DNA from 3 places in the Burkholderia mycopellens genome. Region 2 is predicted to be linked to each of the others. Evidence: riboswitches for the same ligand, from Rfam matches in the RefSeq annotation. Region 2 holds a riboswitch; each other region holds the start of a gene.
What was found. Region 2 has a riboswitch for cobalamin ahead of cobA (uroporphyrinogen-III C-methyltransferase). Riboswitches for the same ligand answer to the same signal wherever they lie in the genome.
Positions count from the first base shown of each region.

Region 1 (9,541 bases), on a different replicon from region 2:
GCGGGCGGCGCTCGCGTCGTTCGTCGGCACCACGATCGAGTGGTACGACTTCTATAGCTACGCGACCGCCGCCGCCATCGTGTTCGGGCCGCTGTTCTTTCCCGGCGAAAACCGCTTCATCAGCCTGCTCGCATCGTTCGGCTCGTTCGCGGTCGGCTTCTTCGCACGGCCGCTCGGCGGCGTGATGTTCGGCTACCTCGGCGACCGCTTCGGCCGCAAGCGTTCGCTGCTCGCGACGCTGATGCTGATGGCCGTGTCGACGGTGGCGATCGGCCTGCTGCCGACCCATGCGCAAGCCGGCGTGATTGCACCGATCCTGCTCGTGCTGATGCGCGTGCTGCAAGGCATCGCGGTCGGCGGCGAATGGGGCGGCGCGGTGCTGCTCGCGGGCGAGCATGCACCGGAAGGCAAGCGCACGTTCTTCGCGTCGTTCGCGCAGCTCGGCAGCGCGAGCGGCCTGATCCTGTCGATGCTCGCGTTCGGCGCGATCAGCACGCTGTCGAAGGAAGACATGATGAGCTGGGGCTGGCGCGTGCCGTTCCTCGCGAGTTCCGTACTGCTGATCGTCGGCTTCGTGATCCGCGCGAGCGTGTCCGAATCGCCCGAGTTCGAGGAAGTCAAGAAGAGCGGCGACATCGCGCAAAAACCGCTGCGAGAAGCGCTCAAGTACTGGCCGCTGCTGCTGCTCGCCATCGGTGCGAACGTGTACGGCATCGCCGGCGTGTACTTCAGCAACATCTTCATGATCAGCTATGCGACGCAGTTCCTGTCGCTCGACCGGTCGATGGTGCTGCATTGCATGACGATCGTCGCCGTACTGCAGTTCGTCGTGCAGCTCGCGGCCGCGTTCCTCGCGCAGCGCTTCGGCACCACGCGCGTGCTGCTGATCACCGGCGCATGGGCCGCGATCGTCCCGTTCGTCATGCTGCCGCTCGTGCACATGGGCACGCCGCTGTCGATCACGATCGGCGTCGGCCTCGCGACGCTCGCGGAATCGGGCTACTACTCGGTGGTCGCGGGCTTCGTCAGCGGCATCTTCGTCGCACGCATCCGCTACACGGCGATCTCGATCGCGTACCAGGTGTGCGGCGCACTGGCCGGCGGCCTCACGCCGCTCGTCGCGACCATCATCGCGCAGAACACCGCGCCGCAATGGTGGCCGCTCGCGCTCCAGTACACGAGCGCCGCGATCCTGTCGTCGCTGTGCGTGTGGCTGATTTCGCGCCGCGTGAGCATCGACGATGCGGGCGCGCCGCGCAAGACGGCCGACACGTTGCCGCGCGCAGCTCGCACCGCGTAACGCACATAAACACCGGGCTGGCCGCGTCGCCCGCCCGCGTCTCATGCAAAAAAGCGGCCTTCGTCGAAGGCCGCTTCTTCTTTGCCCGACTCCAGCCGCCACGCGCCCGTCTTTCCGGCTACACCGTGCTCGGCCTTCCTCGCCGCCCTCCGGCGCGTCCGCGCCTAATACATCATGCCGCCCCGGATCGGTTCACAACCGTTCGACTTGCGCTGCAGGTTGGCGTCGCGTGGCGAATACGTGCATCCGCAGTACGCCTGCCGGTAGAACGTCTCGCGTTTGCGGATCTCGATCATGCGCGCCGAACCGCCGCCCGTGCGCCAGTTGTATTCCCCGTCCTCGCTGTAGCCACCGGGCCGCGACAGCGGTTTGCGTTTGTCGACGGTCGTCATGTTCGCTCCGTACCGAATACGGTATTCAGAATGACGGCGCGCATCGCGCCGTCCGCCTGCTCGGCGCGCGCTTGCGCCGCACCGAGATCCGGTGAATCGCGATCGGTATCAATCAGAGTCGCTTGTGCATCGTCGCTCGCGATCCATGCGCTGGCCATGTCACGCAGCATCGCCCGGTCGGTACGCAACAGCCGGCTCACGACCACCCGGCCGATTTCCTCGTAAATCGCCCAGCAATCGTCGCTGCCGTCCTCGAGCGCCTTCAGCAATCGGTCGATTGCGTCGTTCGCGGCCTGGCTCATGATGCGCTTCTCCCATCCGAATGAACAAGCCGGCCGGCGTCCGATCCTGCGCCGGCCCGCCCGCGATCGCCGCGCCGGATCATGATGCCGCGGTGACCGGAGTGGAAACGACGCGTCCCGGTGCCTGCCCGGAACGCTCTCGACCGGTGCGACATCCGCCGCCGGATCATCGATCCGCGCAGCACGTGTTATTGCACCTGGTTGCGCAGCGTCTTCGCGGCGGCGACCATGTTCGTCAGCGCCGGAATCACTTCCGCCCACTGGCGCGTCTTCAGGCCGCAGTCCGGGTTCACCCATAGCCGTTCCGCTGGAATCCGCTCAGCCGCCTTCTTCATCAGGCCGACGATGTGCTCCTGCGTCGGGATGTTTGGCGAGTGAATGTCGTACACGCCCGGCCCGATTTCGTTCGGATACTTGAAGGTGTCGAATGCGTCGAGCAGTTCCATGTCCGAGCGCGACGTCTCGATCGTGATCACGTCCGCATCCATGTCGGCGATCGACGCGATGATGTCGTTGAACTCCGAATAGCACATGTGCGTATGAATCTGCGTTTCGTCCTGCACGCCGTTCGCGGCGACGCGAAACGCTTCGACCGCCCACTTCAGGTACTCGCCCCACTGGGCGCGGCGCAGCGGCAGCCCTTCGCGCAGCGCAGCCTCGTCGATCTGGATCACGCGCACGCCGGCCCTCTCGAGATCGAGCACTTCCTCGCGGATCGCCAGCGCGAGCTGGTAGCACGACACCGAGCGCGGCTGGTCGTCGCGCACGAACGACCAGTTCAGGATCGTCACGGGGCCGGTCAACATGCCCTTCATCGGCTTGTTCGTCAGCGACTGCGCATACGTGATCCATTCGACCGTCATCGCCTTCGGACGGCTGATGTCGCCGAACAGGATCGGCGGCTTCACGCAACGCGAACCGTACGACTGCACCCAGCCGAACTGGCTGAACGCGTAGCCGTCGAGTTGCTCGCCAAAATATTCGACCATGTCGTTACGCTCGGCTTCGCCGTGCACGAGCACGTCGAGTTCGAGCGATTCCTGCTCGCGGACGCTGCGTTCGATCTCGGCCTGCATCGCCTTGCGGTAGCCGGCTTCATCCAGCGCGCCGGCCTTGAACCGGCTGCGGGCCTGACGGATTTCGCCGGTCTGCGGGAACGAGCCGATCGTCGTCGTCGGAAACGCCGGCAGGTTCAGGCGTGCCGACTGCTTCGGCGCGCGCTGCGGATAGGGGCTCACGCGGTTGCCGAGCTGCGCGTCCATCCGGGCGATCGCGGCCTTCACCGCCGGGTCGTTCACGCGCGGCGAGTTGCGACGCGAATGGATCGCGGCGGCGTTCGCGGCCAGCGCATCGGCCACCTTGTCACGGCCTTCGTTCAGTGCGGTCGCGAGCACCTTCAGCTCGTCGAGCTTCTGCAGCGCGAACGCGAGCCACGAGCGGATTTCCGCGTCGAGCTTCTCCTCGCTCGCGAGATCGACCGGCACGTGCAGCAGCGAGCACGACAGCGCAAGCCACAGGCGATCGCCCAGTTGCTTCGCGAGCGGCTCGAGCCAGTCGAGCGTCGCGTTCAGGTCCGTCTTCCAGATGTTGCGGCCGTTGATCGCGCCCACCGACAGCACCCGCTCGGCCGGCAGTTCACGTACCAGCGCGTCGACTTCGTCGCGTGCGTTGATCGCATCGACATGCAGGCCGTCGACCGGCAGCGAGCTCGCGAGCGCCAGATTGCTCTGCAACTGGCCGAAGTACGTCGCGAGCAGCACCTTGATCCGGCGCGTTTCGAGCGCCGCGTACGCGGTCTTGAATGCTTGCCGCCATTCGTCGTCGAGTTCGGTGACGAGGATCGGTTCGTCGACCTGTATCCATTCGACGCCCTGCGCGGTCAGCGTGTCGAGCAGCGCGCCGTACACCGGCAGCAGCTTCGGCAGCAGCGCGAGGCGGTCGGAATCGTCCTTCGCCTTGCCGAGCCACAGGTACGTGACGGGGCCGAGGATCACCGGCTTCGCGGCCACGCCCTGCGCCTGCGCTTCCGCCAGTTGCTGCAGCAGGCGCGACGGGTCGAGCGAGAAGTTCGTGTCCGCGTGGAACTCCGGCACGATGTAGTGGTAGTTCGTATCGAACCACTTCGTCATTTCACCGGCCGCGACACCACCGCAGCACGCGGCATGTTCTTCCGCCGACTGCGCCGAACGGCCGCGCGCGACGCGGAAATAGTTGTCGAGCACGTCGCCGTGGAAGCCTTGCACGCGCTTCGGCAAGTTGCCGAGCGTGAAGCTCATGTCGAGCACCTGGTCGTAGAACGCGAAGTCGCCGACCGGGGCCAGGCCCAGGTCGCGCTGGTCGTTCCAGTGACGCCGGCGCAGCTCGGCGCCGAGTGCCTTCAGCTCGTCGCGCGACGATTCGCCCTTCCAGTAGCGTTCGAGACCGAACTTGAGTTCGCGCTTCGCGCCGATGCGCGGAAAACCAAGGTTGTGGGTCGTGACCATGAGCTTCCGTCCAGAAGAGAAATTGAATGTCCGGTAGCCATGATAGGGATTTCAAATCATGAAATAAAATGGCATTATTTCATTCATCCATTAAAGTCATTCATGTTTCTGTTGCGCGAGCGAAATCCATGCTGGAACGATTCCATCTTGTCGTCATTCGTGAAGTCGAGCGCCAGGGCTCGCTGACTGCGGCCGCCAATACGCTGCACCTCACGCAATCGGCCCTCAGCCATACCGTCCGGAAAATCGAGCAGCAGCTCGGTACGCCGATCTGGAATCGGGAAGGTCGCGGCCTGCGGCTCACGCAGGGCGGGCAGTATCTGCTGAAGCTGGCGAACCGGCTGCTGCCGCAGTTCGAGCTCGCCGAGGAGCGGATGAAGCAGTACGCAAAGGGTGAGCGCGGCACGCTGCGCATCGGGATGGAGTGCCACCCGTGCTACCAGTGGCTCCTGAAGGTCGTGTCGCCGTACCTGTCGCGCTGGCCCGACGTCGACGTCGACGTGAAGCAGCGCTTCCAGTTCGGCGGCATCGGCGCGCTGTTCGGCTATGACATCGACGTGCTTGTGACGCCCGATCCGCTGAACAAGCCGGGCCTGCGCTTCGACCCGGTGTTCGACTACGAACAGGTGCTGGTGGTCGCCGATTCACACCGTTTTGCGAACGCCGAATACGTGACGCCGGAACAGCTCAACGACGAGGTCCTGATCACCTATCCTGTCGAAACCGATCGGCTCGACATCTACACCCAGTTCCTGACGCCGGCGGGAATCGTGCCGAAGCGGCACAAGTCGATCGAGACGACCGACATCATGCTGCAGATGGTGGCGAGCGAACGCGGCGTGGCCGCGCTGCCGAGATGGCTTGCCGACGAATACGCAGACCGGATGCCGGTCGTGCCGGTCAAGCTTGGCAAGAAGGGGATCGCGAAGCAGATCTTCCTCGGCATCCGTGAAGCGGATGAATCGATCGACTATCTGGCCGCGTTCGTCGCGCTGGCGCGCGAATCGACGAAGAGCGCGCCGCGCATGCTGCGCTAGGCGCCCCCCGTTGCCATGCGCGTCAGGCGGCGCGCATGCCGAAGCGTTCGCCGCGCTCGACCCATGCGCCGAACAGCAGGCCGATCGTCGTCCACATGATCACCTGCATGCCGATCGCCGCGGCGCGGAACTTCCACAGGACGACTGCCGGGAAGGCAGCCGGCACCTCGTTGATCGACGGCAGCCCGAGCTGCACGGCCGCGATGATCGCGATGAACACGAGCCCCGCGACGATCGACGCGTTCCATTGCCCGAGCTTCGCCAGCAGGTGGCGGCGCACGTTGACCGAGAACACCATCGTCGCGATCGAGATCGCGATCATCAGGAAAAACAAGCCCGTTCGATAGCCGATCGTGTCGGGGTCGCCGACCGACGGCGGATTGGCCGGGTACTTGATGTTCGGCACGATCACGAGCGCGATGAACGCCGCCAGCGCGAGCCACGCGGCCAGCGGCCGCGCCGGGAGGCGGCTGCCTCGGCCATAGGCATACGCAAAGACCAGCGAGAACAGCCCGCCGAAGGCCGCGCCGTACGTGACGACGCCGGTCAGCAAGCCGATGCCGGCCTGCGTGTGGCGGCTTACCAGCTCGGGTTCCGGCGCGTCGCCCTTGGCGGCGTCGAGTTTTTCTTCAAAGGAGATTGCCTGATCGACTTGCGGTTCGCCGACGATCTTGGCGAAACCGAACGTCAGGAGGCCTGCGGCGATGCCTGCGAGCATCCCGCGCATGAGCAGCTTTCCGACCATCGTGTACTCCGCGTCAGTGGCAGGGGAAGCCGAGCAGATGGCGGCCGTCGTGGACGAACTCGTGGACGTACATGCCCGGCACGAGCGACGTTGCCCCCTGTTCCGCGCCGACGAAATAAATCGCGAGCAACAGGATCAGGCCGACGAACACGGCCCACGGCAACAGTTCACGGACGGGGATGGGCGCCGGCACGACCGCCGGCTTCAGCACTGCTTCGCTCATGGATGCACCTCAGGGGAATCGCGCCCCGACAAATGTTGGATGGGTACGAAGGCAGGTCTGGCTTCCGGGATCATGGATCACCGGTTACAGTGGCGCGACCGCGCCGGAATTGAACCGGCTTCCGCGTTTCGTATCGGGCGAATTGTACGCGCGAACGTTCGCGTATTGAAGCGGCGCCAGGTGAACGAACACCCCCGTCCCGGATCATCCGAAAAACGACATGAACCAGCATGCCTCGCTGCGCCTGATCGCACACGCATCGACCCGGGCGATGCGTACCGGCGCGTTTCCCGACGACGATCCGCTCGACGCGCACGGGCTCGCCGAAGCCGCGGCGCGGCGCGACCGGTGGACAGGCATCACCGGCGCGCTCGTGCTGTGCAGCCCGGCCCGCTGTGCGGTGCAGACCGCCGATGCGCTCGGCCTGCATGCCGACATCGATGACGCACTGCGTGACATCGACTACCGAAACTGGCGCGGCAAGCGGCTGCACGACCTCGCGCGCGACTTTCCTGACGAACTGGGCGCGTGGATCGGCAATCCGTCCGCGTCGCCGCACGGCGGTGAATCGTTCGACGCAGCGATACGCCGCGTCGGCACATGGTTGAACGCGCTGCAACACCACCGCGACATCGTCGCCATCACGCACGCGCCGATCGTTCGCGCGGCCATCGCGCATGCGCTGCGGATGGATCCCGACGCGGCAACCCGCATCGACGTCGCACCGCTGTCGTGCACGACATTCGCCGCATCACCGCACGGATGGATGTTGATCGCCGACGACGATCGGCGCGACACCGCCACATAGCCTCCTGCCGTGTTGCGTTCGCGATATCGACCACGACACAAGCCGACGTGTCGTGTCGCAATCGCACTTGCATGGCAACGCTCACCTTACGTCACTGTAAGACACACCGTTCGCACTCCCTGCTGTCATCAAACTGACTGCTAGCCGAAGCTAGGATCGGACGCGGTTCCCTTACGAGACACCGTCATGAATCAACCTGCTTCGTCTGCCCCGAACAATTCGGGTTCCGTCGAGCGCACCAGGCAGCTCGGCTTGGCCGTCTTCCTGCTGGTGCTCGCGATCGGTGCGATCTATATCGCCACGCACCTGATCGACGATCTGTCGCCGATGCGCGAAGGATCGCTGTTCCCGTACCTGATGCTCGGCGCCGCGCTGCTGATCGCGCTCGGCTTCGAATTCGTCAACGGTTTCCACGACACCGCGAACGCGGTGGCCACCGTGATCTATACGCACTCGCTGACGCCGAACGTCGCGGTGATCTGGTCCGGCCTGTGGAACTTCCTCGGCGTGATGATCTCGAGCGGCGCCGTCGCGTTCGGCATCCTGCAACTGCTGCCGGTCGAGCTGATCCTGCAGGTCGGCAGCGGCGCGGGCTTCGCGATGGTGTTCGCGTTGCTGATCGCCGCGATCGTGTGGAACCTCGCGACCTGGTATTTCGGATTGCCGTCGTCGAGCTCGCATACGCTGATCGGGTCGATCATCGGCGTCGGGCTGATGAATCAGCTGATGCACGGGCCGTCCGGCACGAGCGGCGTCGACTGGGGCCAGGCGCTCGGCGTCGGCAAGTCGCTGCTGTTCTCGCCGATCGTCGGCTTCCTGTGCGCGGCGCTACTGCTGCTCGTGCTGAAAACCCTCGTGCGGATTCCCGAGCTGTACAAGGAGCCGCCGAAAGACCAGCCGCCGCCGTTCTGGATTCGTTGCCTGCTGATCCTGACCTGCACCGGCGTATCGTTCGCGCACGGCTCGAACGACGGGCAGAAAGGGATGGGCCTCATCATGCTGATCCTGATCGGCACGGTGCCGACCGCCTACGCGCTGAACAAGGCCGTCACGCCGGCCGAGACACAGACCTTCGTTGCGGTCGCGAACCAGGCAGCCGCGACGTTCGGGAAGTACACGAACGGCGTCGCACCGTCCGCGAACCCGCGCGCCGACGTCGAGCTTTACGTCCAGCATCGCGCACTGACGCCGGCCGTGATCCCCGCCGTTCAGCAGTTGTCCACGTCGCTCGCGACCGCGGTCGGCGCATCGGGCTCGATGGCGGCCGTGCCGCAGCGTGACGTCGACAACGTGCGCAACACGATGTATCTGGTGTCCGAAGCAATTCGCCTGATCGAGAAGTCCGGTCAACCCGCGTTCGCTGCCGACGACAAGCTCGCAATCGACAACTATCGCAAACAGCTCGACCACGCGACCAAGTTCATTCCGACGTGGGTGAAGGTTGCGGTCGCGATCGCACTCGGCCTCGGCACGATGGTCGGCTGGAAGCGCATCGTCGTGACCGTCGGCGAGAAAATCGGCAAGCAGCATTTGACGTACGGACAGGGCGCATCGGCCGAACTCGTCGCGATGCTCACGATCGGCGCGGCCGACGTGTACGGATTGCCCGTGTCGACGACGCACGTGCTGTCGTCGGGCGTCGCAGGCACGATGGCGGCGAACGGATCGGGCCTGCAATGGGGCACGGTGCGCAGCCTCGTGCTGGCGTGGGTGCTGACGCTGCCCGCGTCGATCGTACTTGCCGGCGGGCTCTATTGGCTGTTCCGGTCGGTGGCGTAAACGGTGATTCGGCGGGTGGCCGGCAGGAGCCGGCTATCCGCTGCAGAAGAATCGGCCCTCGCTTCTCCGCTTCTCCGCTTCTCCCATTCGACTCGTCGAGGCGCCCGGTGCGTCCATGCCGTCGCGAGCGCTCGCCCTCTGCCTTTCCCGAATTGAAGCGCAAGATCCGGAGCGCGTCGGTGCATGGACATCCGTAGACTGTGCTCATCAATATTTACCGTGGATTTACCGTGGACTCAACCGTGCGAACGACGTTGCCGAAGCATTTCGCGCGACTGCATGGCGCCCCATTGCTGACGAACAAGGTACGCCCGTGAACATTGCCGACCTGCAACCTGCCGTCGAATCGCTCGATATTGCGCAACGCGTCGACGCGATCGACTGGACGACTGTCGATGCCGATCTCGATCGCCACGGATGCGCGCGCGTGCCGCGCCTGATCTCGGCAAGCGAATGCGCGACGATCGCGTCG
Region 1 covers NZ_OZ183803.1:392,782-402,322, reverse strand. The annotation lists gene ACPTTC_RS20160 (MFS transporter) at 1-1,300, shown strand, start outside; gene ACPTTC_RS20155 (epoxyqueuosine reductase QueH) at 1,465-1,692, opposite strand; gene ACPTTC_RS20150 (hypothetical protein) at 1,689-1,994, opposite strand; gene metE (5-methyltetrahydropteroyltriglutamate--homocysteine S-methyltransferase) at 2,183-4,477, opposite strand; gene ACPTTC_RS20140 (LysR family transcriptional regulator) at 4,606-5,514, shown strand; gene ACPTTC_RS20135 (CbtA family protein) at 5,537-6,259, opposite strand; gene ACPTTC_RS20130 (CbtB domain-containing protein) at 6,273-6,482, opposite strand; cobalamin riboswitch at 6,516-6,653, opposite strand; gene ACPTTC_RS20125 (histidine phosphatase family protein) at 6,703-7,290, shown strand; gene ACPTTC_RS20120 (inorganic phosphate transporter) at 7,477-9,069, shown strand; gene ACPTTC_RS20115 (2OG-Fe(II) oxygenase) at 9,383-9,541, shown strand, end outside.
Region 1: linked by a shared signal. The riboswitch ahead of ACPTTC_RS20130 (CbtB domain-containing protein) and the one ahead of cobA (uroporphyrinogen-III C-methyltransferase) in region 2 are both predicted to bind cobalamin.

Region 2 (9,541 bases):
CCTCCGGATTCATCGTCCCGACGAGCACGAAGCGCGCATCGTGCGCGTGCGACACGCCATCGCGCTCGACGATGTTCACGCCGCTCGCGGCGACGTCGAGCAGCGTGTCGACGAGCCCGTCGGCGAGCAGGTTCACTTCGTCGACGTACAGCACGCCGAGATGCGCCCTCGCGAGGAGTCCCGGCCGGAAGCGCACGCCGTTTTCGGCGAGCGCATGCGCGAGATCGAGCGTACCCGTCACCTGCTCGTCGCTCGCAGACAGCGGCAGCGTGACGAACTGCCCTTCGGGCAACAGCTCCGCGAGGCCGCGCGCCGCGGTCGATTTCGCGGTGCCGCGCGGCCCGCTCACGAGCACGCCGCCCAGCGACGGGTCGATCGCGGCCAGCAGCAGCGCCTGCTGCAGCGCATCCTGCGCGACCAGCGCCGCAAACGGAAAAACCGCGCGGGCGCGGTGCATCGTCGGATCGGTCATCGCCGTCCCCCTTCCTGGAATTGTTCGCTCGCGAGCCAGACCGCCTCGATCCGGTCGCGATAGTCGCCCGGCTGCTGCCACAGGCCGCGCTGCATCGCTTCGACGAAGCGTTCGCAGATGCCGTGCAGCGCCTTCGGGTTGTGCCGTTCGAGGAATGCGCGGGTAGCGTCGTCGAACAGGTACGCGTCGGCGACGAGCGCGTACTGGTGGTCGGACAGCACGCGCGCGGTCGCGTCATAGCCGTACAGGTAGTCGACGGTCGCCGCCATCTCGGCCGCGCCCTTGTAACCATGGCGCTTCACGCCGTCGAGCCATTTCGGGTTGACGACGCGCGAGCGGATCACGCGCGCGATTTCCTCGCGCAGCGTGCGCATCTTCGGCGCGACCGGGTTCGCGTGGTCGCCGTGGTAGATGCTCGGCTGCTGCCCGGACAGGTGCCGCACGGCCGCCGTCATCCCGCCCTGGAACTGGTAGTAGTCGTTCGAATCGAGGATGTCGTGCTCGCGGCTGTCCTGGTTCTGCACGACGACGTCGATCGTCGCGAGCCGCTCGCCGAACACGTCGGCCGCGGCGTCGCCCGCGCTGTTCTGCGCGTACGCATGGCCGCCCCACCGGCGGTAGGCGTCGGCGAGATCGGCGTCGGCCTGCCAGCGGCGCTGGTCGATCAGGTCCTGCAGGCCCGCGCCGTAGCTGCCCGGCCGCGCGCCGAACACGCGCCAGCCGGCACGGCGCCGCGCCTCGTCCGGTGCCACGCCCCGTGCGATCCACGTCTCGCGTTCACGCTCGATGCGCGCACGAATCGGGTTCAGGTCCTCGGGCTCGTCGAGCGCGGCCACGGCCTGCACGGCCGCGTCGAACAGGTGCATCAGGTTCGGGAACGCGTCGCGGAAGAAGCCCGACACGCGCAGCGTCACGTCGATGCGCGGCCGGTCGAAGATCTCGATCGGCAGGATCTCGAAGTCGGTCACGCGGTGGCTGCCGTGCGCCCATTTCGGCCGTACGCCGAGCAGCGCGAACGCCTGCGCGATGTCGTCGCCACCGGTGCGCATCGTCGCCGTGCCCCATACCGAGAGGCCGATTGCGCGCGGATAGTCGCCGTGATCCTGCAGATGACGCTCGATCAGTTGCTGCGCGGATTTCAGGCCGAGCGCCCACGCGGCCTGCGTCGGCACCGCGCGCGTGTCGACCGAGTAGAAGTTGCGGCCGGTCGGCAGCACGTCGGGGCGGCCGCGCGACGGCGAGCCGCTCGGCCCCGGCGGCACGAAGCGGCCGTCGAGCCCGCGCAGCAGCTGACGCATTTCCTCGCCGCCGCACGCGTCGAGCGCAGGCAGCAGCGTCGCGCGCACGCGTTCGAGCACGGCGAGCGTGTGCGGCCAGTCGCCGGGAGGCGTCGAATGGGTATCCGTATCTGCGCACAGCCCGTCCAGCCATTGCTGCGCGAGCTGTTCGAGCCGCTCCCGCGTATCGCCCGCATGGCGCCACGGAGATGCGTCGAGCGCCTGCAGGATCGCCGGGCGCGGGCCGGCCCACGGCGCGGCCCAGTCGGCCGCGAGCGGATCGAAATCGTCGCCGAGCGCGAGATCGCGCGCGAGCGCCCCGATCAGCCCTGCCCGCGCCCCCTTGCCGTCACCGACCGGAAAGCGTGCGAGCGCGAGCAGCGTGTCGCGCCGCTGGCGCGCGGCCGGCGATACGCCGAACACGTGCAGACCGTCGCGAATCTGCGCTTCCTTCAGCTCGCACAGCCACGCGTCGACGCGCGTGAGCAGCGCATCCTCGTCGCCCGTATCGCGCGGCGGCGACACGCTCAGTTCGTCATGCAAACGATGTTCGGCGATCGTCGCGAGGATCGTCTTGCGCAGCAGCTTCGCGCGCCGCGCATCGACCATCAGCGCTTCGTAGTATTCGTCGACCTGCCGTTCGAGATCCTGCAGCGGGCCGTAGTTTTCCGCGCGGGTGAGCGGCGGCATCAGGTGATCGACGATCACGGCCTGCGCGCGGCGCTTCGCCTGGCTGCCCTCGCCCGGATCGTTGACGATGAACGGGTACAGGTGCGGCAGCGGCCCGAGCGTCAGGTCGGGCCAGCACGCGTCGGACAGCGCGACGCTCTTGCCCGGCAGCCATTCGAGGTTGCCGTGCTTGCCGAGGTGGATGACCGCGTCGATGCGATACGCGTCGCGCAGCCAGAAATAGAACGCGAGATACGCGTGCGGCGGCACGAGATCCGCGTCGTGGTAGCTCGCGTAATCGTTCTCGCCGCGCGAGCGCGACGGCTGGATGCCGACGAACACGTTGCCCGCGCGCCAGCCGGCGATCGTGAAGCGCCCTTGCCGCAGCGTCGGGTCGGCTTCGGGCGGGCCCCAGCGTGCGTTCAGCGCGTCGCGCACGGCCGCCGGCAGCCGCGCGAAACGGGCGACGTAGTCGGCCAGCGGGAAGCTCTGGAATGCGGGGCGCAGCGCGTGCACGGCCGTGTCGTTGGTCACGCCTTCGGTGAGCCGTGCGATCAGCGCGTCGCCGTCGGGCGGCAGGTCGGCCACCGCATAGCCCGCATCGCGCAGCGCCGCGAGCACGCGCAGCGCGGACGCCGGCGTGTCGAGCCCGACGCCGTTGCCGATCCGCCCTTCGCTTTGCGGATAGTTCGCGAGAATCAGCGCGATACGCTTGTCGGCGTGGTCGAGCGTGCGCAGCCGGCACCAGCCGCGCGCGAGGGCCGCGACGAACGCGATCCGCTCGGCATCCGGCTGATAGCGCACGACGTCGACCTCGGTATGCGGGCAGCGGTACGCGAGCCCCTTGAAGCTCACCGCGCGCGTGACGATGCGCCCGTCGACCTCGGGCAGCGCGATGTGCATCGCGATGTCGCGCGCATGCAGGCCCTGGTTGTCGGCCACCCACGCGTCGCGATTGCCGCCGGACAGGATCACCTGCAGCACCGGCGCGTCGCCGGCGAGCACGTCCGGTTCGGCGGCATCGATCGCGCCGGCCGCGAACGCGGTCGTGTTCAGCACGAGCGCGACGTCGTGCGTGTCGCAGAGCTGCGTGATGACCTCGCGGCTCACCGCGTCCTTCAGCGACGTGACCGCGATCGGCAGCGGATTCAGCCCTGCGTCGACGAGCGCGTTGGCCAGCGCGTCGAACACGGCCGTGTTCGCGGCCTGCCAGTGCGCGCGATAGAACAGGATCGCGACGACGGGCGCGCCGGGCGTCCAGCGCGGCCGCCAGTCGTCGACGCTCGCGCGGTCGCGCGCCGGGTGGTACAGCGCGGCGGCCGGCAGCGGGCGCGGCAGCTCGGGCTCGTCGCCGAAGCCGAGCGTGTGGAATGCAATGCTGCGCAGCAGCGCCTCGGCGTTGTGCACGCCGCCTTCACGCAGGTAGCGCCACCACAGCCGGCACAGGTCGGGCGCGACGGTGCTTTTCGCGACGAGGTTCGGGTCCTCCTGCAGGTCGCCCGAGAACATCGCGAGCGGCAGATTGCGCTTCGACGCGAGCGACACGGCCTGCTCGATCCCGTACGGCCAATACGCCTCGCCGCCGAGATGATCGATCACGACCGACTTCGCATGCTGCAGCACGTCGTCGACGTAGAAGTCGACCGACGCCGGCTGCCGCAGGAACGTGACGTTCGCGAGCCGCACGCTCGGGAAGCCGGCCGGCAGATGCGGCACGACGCTCGCGAGCAGCGACAGCGTCGTGTCGGCCGAGCTCAGGATCACGATGTCGGCCGGCTGCTGGTCGATCCGGACGACGCCCTGCGTATCGTCGACGAAGCCGCCCGGCGTGGTGCGCAACAGATGCATCGTGCGTTACGCCTGTTGCGGTTCGGCCGCGCACGCGGCATCGAACGCGCGCTGCAGCGCGGCCGCGTCGAGATCCTCGCCGATCAGCACGAAGCGGCTCGCGCGCGTTTCGCCGTCCTGCCAGCGACGGTCGAAATAGCTGTCGAAGCGGCGGCCGACGCCCTGGATCACGAGCCGCATCGGCGCGCCGGGCAGCGCGGCGAAGCCCTTTGCGCGGTAGATCGTGTGCGCCTCGACGACGCGCTGCAGCGCGGCGATCGTCGCTTCGCGCGTGCCGGCGTCGCCCGACACGACCACCGAGTCGAAATCGTCGTGATGATGATCGTGATCGCCGTCGTCGGCCGAGCCGTGATGGTCGTGACGCAGGTGGATCGTTGCTTCCGATGCCGATTCGAGACCGAGCAGCATCGCGAGATCGAGCTCGCCACGCGTCGCGCGCACGATCTTCACCTGCGGCGGGATCTCGTCGCGGATCGCGGTTTCGATCTGCGCGAACGCCGCGTCGTCGACAAGATCGGCCTTGTTCACGATCACGAGATCGGCGGACGACAGTTGATCGGCGAACAGCTCGTGCAGCGGCGATTCGTGGTCGAGGTTCGGATCGGCGCGGCGTTGCGCGTCGACGGCCTGCGGGTTTTCCGCGAACTGGCCGCTTGCGGCGGCCGGCCCGTCGACCACGGTCACGACCGCATCGACCGTGAAGCTGTTGCGGATCGTCGGCCAGTTGAACGCCTGCACGAGCGGCTTCGGCAGCGCGAGGCCGGACGTCTCGATCAGCACGTGGTCGATGTCCGCGCGGCGCTCGACGAGCGCTTCCATCACCGGATAGAACTCTTCCTGCACCGTGCAGCACAGGCAGCCGTTCGCGAGTTCGTAGAGCTGGCCCGACGCTTCGCCCTGCGCGCCGTCGGCATCGTCGCAGCCGATGCCGCAGCCCTTGAGGATTTCGCCGTCGATGCCGAGCTCGCCGAATTCGTTGACGATCACCGCGATGCGGCGGCCTTCGGCGTGCTGCAGGATGTGGCGCATCAGCGTGGTCTTGCCGCTGCCGAGAAAGCCCGTGACGATCGTGACGGGAAGCTTGCGTAGGGTCATGGTAGGTCCAGGGTCGAAAATGGAATCAGGCCGGGATCGTCGCGTCGATGGCGGCGTGGCAGTTCATCTGGCGGATCGCGGGCCTGCCGCCGCGCGATCCGCACGGACAGTCGCGGGGCGGGCGGAACGACGAATCGGACATGGTGCTTCCTTGCGAACGGTCGACATCGTGAATGCCAACACGGCTGCCGCCGGCCCGGCTCGCGCAGCCGGCCGTTCCCCGCGACGGCCGGCGCGGGTTCGCGCATGGGCAGATCGGCGGAGGAAGCGGGCAACATGCGGGCGTCGGGCCTGCTGCGGCCGTGGACGATGCGCCGCCTCCCCGCGGCGCTGAACCCCAATGTTTAGGCCGGTATCCGGGCTGACGAACACGCCGCTTCGCCTTCCCGGATGCGCGCGGCATCCAGTGGCGGTCGTCCGCATGCGCGCGGCATGCGGCGAAGCGGCGTTGCGTGGCGCTTGCGCGCGACGCGTTCGCTTACCGTTGCGGGGGCAGCACAGGTTGGCTCGACTGCGGCGCAGGCGGGCGCCCTGTTTCCCGTTTAACTGCGCGCACCGGAGCGGCGCGCGCGAGCACCAAAACGCGTGCGAGTGTAGGCGGCGGTGCGGGGAGCGTCAAGGCGAAGCGGGCCGCCCGGCCCGGTTGCGGATGGCCGGCGCGCAGGGCTGGAAGCCGTGCGCGGCGGTTCGTTCGGGTGGATCGCTGTGCTATCGTAGCGCCGCGTTCGGTGCTCGCATGCGCATTCCGCGCCTGCAGTTAAACGGGAAACAGGAGGCGGCCTGCCGCCCGGCCTGTGCTGTCCCCGCAACGGTACGCCGCCCGCGCGACGCGCTTCCCCGCGCACGCGCCCATGCCGCCCACGATGCCACTGCCCTTCAGCCGGGCGGGAAGGCTGCGGTCTGGCAAGCGGCCAGCCCGGATACCGGCCGACGCAAGGGGCGAGCCCGACGCTCGCCGAACGCCCGATCCGCGGGGGACGGATGGGGTGCGCATTCCGCCCGCGTCCGCGCGGGCTTCGTTCGATCCGCCATGCGTGACCTGTCTGCCGGCCGCCGCCGCGCCGCCCGCCTGCCCTGTTCCACTGTTTCGACACGGTGCGCGCCGTGCCGCGCCCGATGAGCCGCGCGTGGCTCGTCGGCGCCGGCCCCGGCGACGCCGACCTGCTGACGCTCAAGGCCGTCCACGCGATCGGCGCGGCGGACGTGCTGCTCGTCGACGATCTCGTGAATCCCGACGTACTGCGCCATGCGCGTGCCGATGCGCACATCGAGCACGTCGGCAAGCGCGGCGGCCATGCGTCGACGCCGCAGGCGGCGATCGTCGCTGCGATGCTCGCTCATCTGCGCGCGGGCCGCAGCGTCGCGCGGCTCAAGGGCGGCGATCCGTTCGTGTTCGGCCGCGGCGGCGAGGAACTGGCCGCGCTCGGCGCGGCGGGATTCCCGGTCGAAGTCGTGAACGGCGTCACCGCGGGTATCGCCGCGCCGGCCGCCATCGGCATCCCGGTCACGCAGCGCGGCGACGCGCAGGGCGTGATCTTCGTCACGGGCCACGGCGCGGGCGCCGACGAGCCCGACTGGCACGCGCTCGCGGCCACGCGCATGACGATCGTCATCTATATGGGCATCCGCCGGCTCGACGCGATTGCAACCGCGCTGCGCGAAGGCGGCCTGCCCGGCGATACGCCGTGCGCGGCGATCGAGCATGCGACGCGCCCCGAACAGCGGCACGCGCTCGCGACGCTCGATACGCTCGTCGAACGCGTCGGCGCGACCGGCATCGGTTCGCCTGCGATCGTCGTGATCGGGCGCGTCGCGGCGTTCGCCGACGCTCCCGCGGTACGTGCCGCGCTCGGCGGCGGCGCATGATGCGCGTCGCGCTCGGCATCGGTTTCCGTGCGGGCGCAACGGCCGCGCAACTCGATGCCGCAATCCGCGCGGCGCTGACGCTGTACCCGGCCGCCGAACCAGCGCTCGTTGCCACGCTCGCCGACAAGGCGCGTGCCCGCGCGCTGCGCACGCTGTGCGCGCGACGCGGCTGGCCGCTCGTCGCGTTCGACGCGGCGCACCTCGCGCGCCGTCCCGAACTGGCCGCGAGCGGCCCGTCGGATGCCGCGCTCGCCCGCTTCGGCGTCGCGGGCGTGGCCGAGCCGTGCGCGCGGCTCGCGGCGCCGCACGGCCGGCTGCTGGGCCCCAAATCCATCCGGGACGGTGTGACGGTCGCACTCGCCGGCCCGCTCTGAACCCTTTTGTTTCGCTTTCTTTCGACAGGACGAATCCGATGAAAACCGACGCCGAATCCCATCAACGGATGACCGAACGCCGCCGCGCGGGCCACGAGAAGAAGCAGGCCGCCGCCGTCAACGAAAAGGGCCTGCTGATCGTCAACACCGGCAACGGCAAGGGCAAGAGCACGGCCGCGTTCGGCATGGCGGTGCGCGTGCTCGGCCACGGCATGCGGCTCGGCGTCGTGCAGTTCATCAAGGGCGCGCTGCACACGTCCGAGCGCGACTTCCTCGGCGCGGTGGCCGAATGCGATTTCGTGACGATGGGCGACGGCTATACGTGGAACACGCAGAACCGCGATGCCGACATCGCGACCGCGCGCAAGGGCTGGGACGAGGCGCGCCGGATGATCGAGAGCGGCGACTACCGGATGGTGATCCTCGACGAGCTGAACACGGTGCTCAAGTACGAATACCTGCCGCTCGACGAAGTGCTCGCGACGCTGGCCGCGCGGCCCGATGCGGTGCACGTCGTCGTGACCGGGCGGCATGCGCCCGATGCGCTGATCGAAGCGGCCGACCTCGTCACCGAAATGCGGCTCGTCAAGCATCCGTACAAGGAACAGGGCGTGAAGGCGCAGCGCGGCGTGGAGTTCTGAGCATGGCCGCCTGCCCCGCGCTGTTCGTCAGTGCGCCCGCGTCGGGCCAGGGCAAGACGTCGGTGACGGCGGGCCTCGCGCGATTGCACCGCCGGCTCGGCCGGCGCGTGCGCGTATTCAAGACCGGGCCCGATTTTCTCGATCCGATGCTGCTCGAGCGCGCGAGCGGCGCGCCCGTGCATGCGCTCGACCTCGGGATGGTCGGCGAGGCCGGCTGCCGTGCGCTGCTTGCCGACGCCGCGCGCGAGGCGGACCTGATCCTGATCGAGGGCGTGATGGGGTTGTTCGACGGCACGCCGAGCAGTGCCGACCTCGCGGCCGCGTTCGGCGTGCCGGTCGTCGCGGTGATTTCCGCGAAGTCGATGGCGCAGACGTTCGCGGCGATCGCGTTCGGGCTCGCGCGGTTCCGGCCGGGGCTGCCGTTTCACGGCGTGCTGGCGAATCGCGTCGGCTCGGCCCGGCACGCGGAACTGCTGCAACAGGCGCTGCCCGACGACCTGCGGTGGCTCGGGCACGTGCCGGCCGATGCGGGCATCGCGCTGCCGGAGCGGCATCTCGGCCTGCACCAGCCGAACGACATCGACGATCTCGACGCACGGCTCGATCGCGCGGCCGACGTGCTCGCGCACACGGCGCTTGCCGAATTGCCGCCGGCTGTCGTGTTCGCGGAACCGGATGCGGCAGCGCCGCTGCCGCGTGCGCTCGCCGGCAAGCGGATCGCGGTGGCGCGCGATGTCGCTTTTTCGTTCATCTATCCGGCGAATCTCGCGTTGCTCGACAGGCTCGGCGCACAGGTGCGATGCTTCTCGCCGCTCGCCGACGAACCCGTGCCGGACGACTGCGACGCACTGTTCCTGCCGGGCGGCTATCCGGAGCTGCATGCGGCGACCCTCGCGGCGAACGCCGCGACCGCACGGTCGATTCGCGCGCACGCGGCGGCGGGCAAGCCGGTCGTCGCGGAATGCGGCGGGATGGTGTACCTGTGTGAATCGCTGACCGATGCGGACGGCGTGACAACGCCGATGCTTGGACTGTTGCCGGGTCAGGCAACGATGCAGCGCCGGTTCGCGGCGCTCGGCATGCAGCAGCTCGATACGCGCAGCGGGACGATGCGCGGCCACACGTTCCATTATTCGCGGCTCGCGACGCCGCTCGAACCGGTCGCGAGCGCCGCGCGGCCCGACGGGATGTCGGGCAGCGGCGAAGCCGTCTATCGACGCGATGCGATCGTCGCGACGTACATGCACATGTACTGGCCGTCGAATCCGGAAGCGGTCGTGGCGATGTTCAGCGGGGAAG
Region 2 covers NZ_OZ183802.1:2,045,962-2,055,502, reverse strand. The annotation lists gene ACPTTC_RS09455 (ATP-binding protein) at 1-472, opposite strand, end outside; gene cobN (cobaltochelatase subunit CobN) at 469-4,266, opposite strand; gene cobW (cobalamin biosynthesis protein CobW) at 4,273-5,361, opposite strand; cobalamin riboswitch at 5,692-5,957, opposite strand; cobalamin riboswitch at 6,071-6,307, shown strand; gene cobA (uroporphyrinogen-III C-methyltransferase) at 6,478-7,227, shown strand; gene ACPTTC_RS09435 (cobalamin biosynthesis protein) at 7,224-7,601, shown strand; gene cobO (cob(I)yrinic acid a,c-diamide adenosyltransferase) at 7,640-8,242, shown strand; gene ACPTTC_RS09425 (cobyrinate a,c-diamide synthase) at 8,245-9,541, shown strand, end outside.

Region 3 (9,541 bases), 1.0 Mb from region 2:
GCGCGGCGTGCCAGCCGGCACAGGCCGGCAACCAGCGTGCTCTTGCCCGCGTCGGACGTCGTGCCCTGGATCATCAGCGTGCCGTGCGGCCGCGGCTCGGGTGCATTCATCGTGTAAAGGTCATCGCGAGGCAAAGGCCGCATTATCCCCCGCGCCGCTATGCCCGCGCCGTTACAATCACGCGATGATTCCGCACGACCTCACCTTCGTCCTCGGCGGCGCGCGCTCGGGCAAGAGCGCGTATGCCGAGCGGCTCGCCGCCGACAGCGGCCGCCTCGTCACCTACATTGCGACCGCAACCGCCGCCGATGCCGAATTCGCTGAGCGCATCGCGCACCATCGCGCGCGCCGGCCGGCCGACTGGGGTTTCGCGGACGCGCCCGTCGATCTCGCCGGCACGCTCGCGCGGCTCGACGACCCGCACGCGTGCCTGCTCGTCGACTGCCTGACGCTGTGGCTCACGAACCTGCTGTGCCCGGCCGACGGCGAACCGCTCGACGATGCGCAGTACGCGGCGCAGGTCGACCGGCTCGAGCATGCGTTGCGCAGCGCGCACGCCAAGGTGATCGTCGTCAGCAACGAGATCGGGCTCGGCGTCGTGCCGCTCGGGTCGGTCACGCGCCGCTACGTCGACGAACTCGGCCGCCTGAACCAGCGCGTCGCCGCGCTCGCGACGCGCGCGACGCTGCTCGTCGCCGGGCTGCCGCTCGACCTCAAAACGGGAGCGCCGTCATGCTGATGCTGTCGCTGCCCGTCGTCGCGATGATCGCGGTCGCGGCCGCGATCATCGACCGCGCGATCGGCGAACCGGCCGGCTGGCATCCGCTCGTCGCGTTCGGCCGCCTCGCCGCGCGCATCGAAGGCGCGCTGAACACGGGCCGGCGCGGCCGCGTGGTCGGGGTCGCCGCGTGGATCGCGGCAGTCGTGCCGCCGGTCGCCATCGCGGCATGGCTCGCGGCCGTGCTGCCATGGCCGCTTGCGGCCGCGCTGCACATCGCGCTACTGTGGTTCGCCCTCGGCGCGAAAAGCCTCACGGACCACGTTGCGCCGATCGCTGCTGCGTTGCTGCGGCATGACCTCGGCGCCGCCCGCGCGCTGACCGCGCGCATCGTGTCGCGCGACACGAGCGATGCGGATGAAGGCGCGCTGTCGCGTGCGGCCGTCGAATCGGCGCTCGAGAACGGCAACGACGCGATCTTCGGCGCGCTGTTCTGGTTCGTCGTCGCAGGCGGCCCCGGCGCGCTGCTGTTCCGGCTCGCGAATACGCTCGACGCGATGTGGGGCTACCGCACGCCGCGCTTCCTGACCTTCGGCTGGGCCGCCGCGCGCCTCGACGACGCGCTGAACTGGCTTCCCGCGCGCCTCACGGCCGCGAGCTACGCGCTGCTCGGCGATACGGCCGCCGCATGGCGCTGCTGGCGCACGCAGGCGCGCCACTGGGACAGCCCGAACGCGGGCCCGGTGATGGCTGCCGGCGCCGGCAGCCTGAACGTGCAGCTCGGCGGCCCCGCCGTCTATCACGGTGCGATCGAGGACCGTCCCGCGCTCGGCACCGGCGCAACGGCAAGCGCCATTCACATCGTCGCCGCGCTGTCGCTCGTCACGCGCACACTTGCCCTGTGGCTCGCGCTGCTGGTCGCGAGCGGCGCACTCGCCATGGCCACCCATCATGTCTGACACCCGCATCGCGCACGGCGGCAACCTGCATGAAGCCGCGCGCCGCCACGGCATTCCGTACGACACGTGGCTCGACCTGTCGACCGGCATCAATCCGATCGGCTATCCGGTCCCGCCCGTCCCGGCCGACGCGTGGCGCCGGCTGCCCGACGACGGCGACGGCCTCGCGGCCTGCGCCGCGCAGTACTACCACGCACCCGATCCCGCACACGTGCTGCCGGTTGCCGGCAGCCAGGCCGCGATCCGCGCGTTGCCCGCGTTGCTGCCGACCGGCGACGCCGGCGTCGCGCCGCTCGCGTACGGCGAATACGCGCCTGCCTTCACACGCCACGGCCATCGCGTCGTCGCGCTCGACATCGATGCGGATACGCTGCCTGCGACGCTGCGCCACGTCATCGTCGGGAATCCGAACAACCCGACTGCCGAATTCGTGCCGGCCGCGCGCCTGCTCAATTGGCACGCGCAACTGGCGGCACGCGGCGGCACGCTGATCGTCGACGAGGCATTCGCCGATACGGGCGCGACGCGCTCGCTCGCGCCGCACGTCGATCGTCCTGGGCTCATCGTGCTGCGTTCGGTCGGCAAGTTCTTCGGGCTCGCCGGCATCCGCGCCGGCTTCGTGCTCGCGTGCCCAGACCGGATCGTCGCGCTGCGCGACATGCTCGGCGCATGGACGGTCGGCGGCCCCGCCCGCCACGCGGTCGCCGCGGCGTTCGCCGATCGCGCCTGGCAGGCCGCCGCCCGCGAACGGCTCGCGGCCGACGGCGAGCGGCTGGCCGGCTTGCTGCGCGCGCACGGCTTCGCGGTTCGCGCGACGCCGCTCTTCAGCTGGACCGACGACCCGCGCGCCGCGGCGCTGCATGCGGCACTCGCGGCACGCGGGGTCTGGACGCGGCACTTCCCGACACCGTCGAGCGTACGCGTCGGTCTGCCGGGGAGCGAAGCGGAATGGCAGCGCCTCGGCGACGCGCTCGCGCACTGCGTGCCGACGCTGCAACGGGAATCCGCATGAATCCGTCCATGTTTCGCCGGCTCGCGCGAGTCGCGCTACTGGCCGCGCTTGCTGACGCGCCACTCGTCCAAGCCGATGTCACGGCACGCGACGACGCCGGCAATACGGTCACGTTGCCCGCGCCCGCGCAGCGCGTGATCAGTCTTGCGCCGCACGCGACCGAGCTGGTCTACGCGGCCGGCGGCGGCGCGAAGCTCGTCGGCACCGTCACGTACAGCGACTATCCACCCGCCGCGCAAGCGATACCGCGCGTCGGCGACAACAAGGCGCTCGACCTCGAGCGGATCGCCGCGCTGAAGCCCGACCTGATCGTCGTCTGGCGGCACGGCAACGCCGAGCGGCAGACCGACGCGCTGCGTGCGCTGCGCATCCCGCTGTTCTTCAGCGAACCGAAGCATCTCGATGACGTATCGTCGTCGCTGCGCCGGCTCGGCACGCTGCTCGGCACGCAACCGGCTGCCGATGCGGCCGCGGCCGCCTATACGCGCGACATCGCGGCGCTGCGCGCGCGTTATGCCGCGCGCACGCCGGTCACGATGTTCTTCCAGGTCTGGGATCGGCCGCTGATGACGCTCAACGGTGCGCACCTGATCAACGACGTGATCGAGCTGTGCGGCGGCCGCAACGTATTCGCGTCGCTCAAGCCGCTCGTGCCGACCGTCACCGACGAGGCTGTGCTCGCGGCGAATCCGGAGGCGATCGTGACGACCGGCGTGGGGGCGTCGCGGACGGACGAACCGCTGCCGAGCCTGGCGCGCGTGGCCAGCCCTGACGGCCGTGGCACGCAACAACCTGTTCGCGATCGACGGCGATCTGCTGACGCGGCCGTCGCCGCGGATCGCGCTGGGCGCGGCTGCGCTGTGCGAGGATCTCGATACCGCGCGTGCGCGGCGGCCGCACTGATTGCCGGCGACTTGCGCGTGCATCGCGTGTTGGATGCCTGAGACGAATTGACCGCGCGCTGCGCCGCTCGCACGCGGTTGCCGGCGCGCCTATTCGTCCCAGTGCACCGCTTCCCACATTCGCGTGGCGGCATCCATGCGCAGCCAGACGACACCGCCTGTCGGTACCGGGCGCGACAGCAACGTATCGAGCGGCACGCGCAGTACATGCGATGCGAACGTACGAATCACGCCCGCGTGCGTGACGACCCATTGCGGCCGATCAAACCGCACCACTGCGTCGACCCGTCCCGCGACCCGCGCGGCAAATCGCGCAACGCTTTCGCCGCCATGCGCACACGCATGCATCAGGTCCGCCGCCCACGCATCGAGCGCCGCGCGATCGATAGCGTCCCAGCGCCGCATTTCCCACGCGCCGAAATCCATTTCCTGCCAGCCAGCGTCGCACCGTAACGGCACGCCGCATGCCTGCGCGAGCCGTTCGGCAACCGACGCGCAGCGCGTCAGCGGGCTCGTCCAGACCTGTTCGGGAAGCGGCACGCGGAGTGCCGACAAATGCGCGCGCACGGCCTGCGTGCCGGCGTCGGCCGGTGCAGCGAGCGGCACGTCGCTGCGTCCGTAGCAGATGCCCGGCTCGACGCCGACGGCAGGATGACGGATCAGGACGACGTCCATCCGAGCACCACGAGATAGATCGCCAGTTCGCACAGTTGCTGCGTGAAGCCGAGACAGTCGCCCGTATAACCGCCGATCCGCTTCACGAAATAGCGGGCGACCCACGCGCGCACGAGCACGAGCGCACCGCATGCGGCGACGCCCATGCGCCAGTCGGGCCAGAACAACCAGGGCAATCCGAATAGCGCCGCGACGCACGCCGCGCGTGCGCCCATCCGTTGCGCAACCGGTTTCGCCTTGCCTTCGGGCCGCACGTAGTCGAGCGTCATCAGCAAGCTCACCGCCGCCGCGCGGCTCGCCGCATGCGCGGCGATCATCGTCCACGCGGCACGCAACGGCAGCATGGACGCAAGCGCCTGCCATTTCACGCCAAGCGAGATCACGAGCGCGACTGCGCCGAACGTGCCGATCCGCGAGTCGTGCATGATGCGCAGCACGTCGTCGCGCGTATAGCCGCCGCCGAATGCATCGCAGCTGTCGGCCAGGCCGTCTTCGTGAAAGGCGCCCGTTGCGAGCAGCGTCGCGGCCATCGACAACCCGACCGCGATCGACGGCGGCAGCGCGCGCAGCGCAGCGAGATAGACGAGCGCGCCCCATGCGCCGACCCATGCGCCGACGAGCGGGAAATAACGCGCGGCCTGGTCGAGATCGCCGGCTGCGTAGCCGATCGCGCGCGGCACGGGCACGCGGGTGAAATAGCCGAGCGCGACGAAGAAGTAACGCAGTTCGGCCCGCACGCCGCGCGCGCGATCAGGCGCCACGATTGTCGACGCCGGCGGATTCGAAGCTCGCCATCTCGGTGAGGAATGCGGCAGCCGCACGCACGAGCGGCAGCGCGAGCGCCGCACCCGTGCCTTCGCCAAGCCGCAGGTCGAGTGCGAGCAGCGGCTTCGCGCCGAAATGCTCGAGCATGCGCCGGTGCCCGGCCTCGTGCGACGTATGCGAGAACACGCAGTAGTCGCGCACGCCCGGCACGATGCGCTCGGCGACGAGCAGCGCGGCCGTCGCGATGAAGCCGTCGACGAGAATCGTCATCCGCTCGCTCGCGGCCGCGAGATACGCGCCCGTCATCATCGCGATCTCGAAGCCGCCGAACGTCGCGAGCACATCGAGCGGCGCGATCGCGTGCGAGTGCTTGACGAGCGCGCGTCCGAGCACCGCGCGCTTGTGCGCGAGGCCCTGGTCGTCGAGGCCCGTGCCGCGCCCGACGCACGCGTCGATCGGCACGCTGAGCAGGCGGCTCATCAGGCACGCGGCCGACGACGTGTTCGCGATTCCCATCTCGCCGAAGCCGATCACGTTCGTGCCGAGCGACGCATGCAGGCGCACGCGCGCCGCGCCGGCCGCGAGCGCCGTCATCGCCTCGTCGCGCGTCATCGCCGGCTCCGCCGCGAAGTTGCGCGTGCCGCGCGCGACCGGCAGCGACACCAACCGGTCGGACAGCGGCAGCGGCGACGCGACGCCCGCATCGACGATCTCGAGCGTGCTCTGCGCGACGCCCGAGAACGCGTTGATCGCCGCACCGCCGGCGAGGAAGTTCGCGACCATCTGCGCGGTCACCGCTTGCGGATAAGGACTCACGCCCTCGGCGGCAATCCCGTGATCGCCGGCAAACACGATCATCACGGGACGCCGCACGACCGGCCGCTCCGTGTGCTGGATCAGGCCGATCTGCAGCGCGATCGCCTCGAGCTGGCCGAGGCTGCCGGGGGGCTTGGTCTTGTGGTCGATCACGTGCTGCAGGCGCTTGCGCAGTTCGTCGTCGAGCGGCGCGATCGCGGGCGGGAAGTGGGTTGGGGTCGTCATCGAAGTGCCGGGTCGTTGGCGCGGTGTGCGCCGCGCATCGGAAAAGAAAAGGTCATTGTCGCTCGGGCCACGCCGGCAGCAGCGCATCGCGGCCGTTCTCGCGGATCAGCACGAGCGGATAACCGAACGCATCGCTCGCGCGCTCCGGCGTCAGCACGTCGTGCACGGGGCCGGCCCACGCATGGCCGCGGCCGTCGAGCAACAGCGCATGCGTCGCGAAACGTCGCGCGAGATTCAGATCATGGCACGAGAACAGCACCGTGCGCGGGCCTGCGTCGAGCCATGCCGCCAGCGCGGTCAGGCAATCGATCTGGTGATGCAGGTCGAGATGCGCGAGCGGCTCGTCGAGCAGCATCAACGGCGCGTCCTGGCACAGCGTCGCGGCCAGCGCGACGCGCTGCCGCTCGCCGCCCGACAGCGACAGCACGTCGCGAGAAGCGAGCCCGGTCAGGTCGAATGTCGCCAGCGCGTCGCGCGCGGCCGCGCGGTCGCCGTCGCGCTCCCATCCCCAGCCGCCGAGGTACGGAAAGCGGTTGAGCAGCACCGTGTCGAAGACGGTCGCGCTGAAGGCGTCGTGCAGTTGCTGCGGCATCAGCGCGCGACGCTGCGCGAGCCGCTCGGGTGGCCATGCGGCAAGCGGCCGGCCGTCGATCTCGACGTGCCCGCCGGCCGGCGGCTGCAGCCCGGCGAGCGTCGCGAGCAGCGTCGTCTTGCCCGCGCCGTTGGGTCCGGCGACGCACCAGATCTCGCCGGGACGGAATGCCCGGGTAAAGCCGTCGAGCAGCGTGCGCGCACCGGCCTTCAGCGTCAGCCCGACGGCCGCGTAGTTCATGTCGCCGGCAGTGGCATGCAGTGCGGCTCCCGTCATCGCATCGGCCTCCTCAACAACATCCACAGGAATACCGGCACGCCGATCAGCGCGGTCATCACGCCGACCGGCAGTTGCGCGGGCGCGATCACGGTACGCGCGAGCAGGTCGGCCGCCATCACGCCGCCGCCGCCCGCGAGCATCGCGGCCGGCAGCAGCATGCGCTGGTCATTGCCGAAGGCGAGCCGCAGCGCATGCGGCACGACGAGGCCGACGAAACCGATCGTGCCGGCCGTCGTCACCGCGGCCGCGGCGGCCAGCGACGCGACGAGATAGATCCGCACGCGCAGGCGCGCAACGGGCACGCCGAGCGCGAGCGCGGTCGCATCGCCGCGCAGCAGCACGTTCAGTTGCGGCGCGGCCGGCAGCGCGACGCATGCGGCCAGCAACAGCGCCCCCCAAGCGAACCACGGCGCGGTCACGCCGTTCAGGTCGCCGGTCAGCCAGAAGATGATCCCGCGCAGCCGTGCATCGGGCGCGAGCGACAGCAGCAGCGTGACGAGTGCGCCCCACCCCGCCGCGATCACGACGCCCGTGAGCAGCAGCCGCGGCGACGCATCGCGCGCTTCGCCGCGCCACAGCTCGCGGCGTGCGAGACCGAGCACGAGCGCGACCGACACGAGCGAACCGGCGAACGCCGACGCATCGACGAGCCACCACGCGCCGCCCGCGATCATCGCGACGAGCGCGAAGCCGGCCGCGCCACCCGACACGCCGAGTACGTACGGCTCCGCGAGCGGATTGCGCAACAACACCTGCAGCAGTGCACCGGCCAGCGCGAGCAGCGCGCCGCATGCGAAGCCGGCGAGCGCGCGCGGCAGGCGCAACGTGCGGACGATATCGGCGAACAGCGCGTCGCCGCCATGCGGCACGAGCGACGCGAGCGCCTGCCATGGCGACATCGGCACGCTGCCGATCGACAGCGACGCGACGAACAGCAACGCGACCGCCGCGGCCAGCGCGGCCCAGATCGCGGTGGCGCGCGCGGCGCTCATGCCGCGCACGGCGCCGCACACGACGTGCGGCGCCCCCGCTTGCGGCCGCCGGCCGGTCGTGACGTAAGCGCCGCGCGGACGATTGGGGTCAGCATCGAAGAAGGTTCCGTGAAGCGTTGCGCGCCCCGCCTCCCCGCAGGCCGCGCGTCACGAAGCCCGTGCGGGCTCCCCGTCTCGGCCGGTATCCGGGCTGGCGGCGGTCCGGCTCGCCTTCCCGCGCGATGACGCGCAGTGGCCCGCGTCCGCATGCAAGACTTGCACGCGAAACGCGCTTGAGCCGGCCTGCGTCACGGGACGCGGCCGCTTACCGTTGCGGGGGCAGCGCAGGTTGGCGGGCTTCCGGCGCCCGCGCCCTGCTTCCCGTTTAACCGCGCGTTCCACGCGCGAGCACCGAGGCGGCGCCAGTTTAGGAGCGGGTCGCGCGAGCGTCAAGGAAGCGTCCGGACGTGCACGGGACGCGCCGATTCGCGGCAAGAAGCAGGGGTGTTACGACTGGAAACGTTACAGATGTCGGATTGCGCGTTATTCCGCGCTAAAATGCTGGGTCTTTAGAGGACGCAGCAAATGCTCAACGAACTCGAAACCCTATCTCAAAATATTGGCCGTCTGATTTCGCTGAACAAGCGCTATCACTCGGAACGGCTCGCGCTCGAGGAGCAGGTCGCGCAATTGCGCGCGGATGCGGACGCTGTCCGCGCGGAACTCGCGCAACTGCGCGATGAACGCAATGCACTTGCGGCCGAGCGTGACACGCTGTCAGCAAAGATCGACGACGCCCAGGTGAAACTGAACGCGATTCTCGAAAAGCTGCCACGCTCGAAAAGTGCGGAGCAAGCCGACAACCAGCTCGACCTGCTGGATGGGCAGGCGCGTACGGATGGCGATGACGCGGCCAGCCACGGAGAACATGCATGAGCACCAAGCAGATCGAAGTCTCGATTCTCGGTCAGGCCTATCGGCTCGCCTGCTCGGCCGAGACCGAAGCGGCACTGCTCGAAGCGGTCGCGCGGGTCGATGCCGAAATGTCGAAAATCCGCTCGAACAGCTCGGTACGCGGCACCGATCGCATCGCCGTGATGGCGGCGCTGTCGCTCGCATCCGAATTGCTGCGGCTGCAAACGAGCGTGCGGCACGGTGAAGCATTTCCGGCGGAGGAAATCCGTCGTACAATGCACCAGATGAATGAACAGCTCGGCGCGGTGCTCGCACAGCACGAGACGCAGTAACGTTTTAATCGATGCGTCGATTCCCCTTGATCTCGGCGATCAACGGTGGTCAAATTGGCGCATCGAATCACAGTTCAGTCAGCTTCCCTGCCTGGTTCGCCAAGGTCATATATTCCTTGAACCAATGCCATGTGCACGGTTGCGGAAATTTGTAGCACGGGCGCGCGCGTCACTCTGTCTGATGTACCCGAAGTGCTGCTAACTGCGACCAATTCTGAACCTCAGGTTCAGGATGCCGGCCTAGCGGCCAAGGCGGGGGCCTATCCAACGGCATCGGGCGAAGCCCGGTGCCGTTTTCTTTTGTAGCAGCCTCTTTCTGCGTCGATCACGATCCATGCAATACTGGCTGATGAAGTCCGAACCGGACGAAGCAAGCATCG
Region 3 covers NZ_OZ183802.1:3,084,331-3,093,871, forward strand. The annotation lists gene ACPTTC_RS14300 (cobyric acid synthase) at 1-110, opposite strand, end outside; gene cobU (bifunctional adenosylcobinamide kinase/adenosylcobinamide-phosphate guanylyltransferase) at 185-739, shown strand; gene cbiB (adenosylcobinamide-phosphate synthase CbiB) at 733-1,677, shown strand; gene cobD (threonine-phosphate decarboxylase CobD) at 1,670-2,689, shown strand; partial or broken gene ACPTTC_RS14320 (cobalamin-binding protein) at 2,686-3,592, shown strand; gene cobC (alpha-ribazole phosphatase) at 3,682-4,266, opposite strand; gene ACPTTC_RS14330 (adenosylcobinamide-GDP ribazoletransferase) at 4,251-5,027, opposite strand; gene cobT (nicotinate-nucleotide--dimethylbenzimidazole phosphoribosyltransferase) at 5,017-6,072, opposite strand; gene ACPTTC_RS14340 (ABC transporter ATP-binding protein) at 6,125-6,940, opposite strand; gene ACPTTC_RS14345 (FecCD family ABC transporter permease) at 6,937-7,935, opposite strand; cobalamin riboswitch at 8,095-8,345, opposite strand; gene ACPTTC_RS14350 (ATPase) at 8,500-8,850, shown strand; gene ACPTTC_RS14355 (cell division protein ZapA) at 8,847-9,161, shown strand; RNA gene ssrS (6S RNA) at 9,243-9,424, shown strand; gene ACPTTC_RS14365 (EVE domain-containing protein) at 9,496-9,541, shown strand, end outside.
Region 3: linked by a shared signal. The riboswitch ahead of ACPTTC_RS14345 (FecCD family ABC transporter permease) and the one ahead of cobA (uroporphyrinogen-III C-methyltransferase) in region 2 are both predicted to bind cobalamin.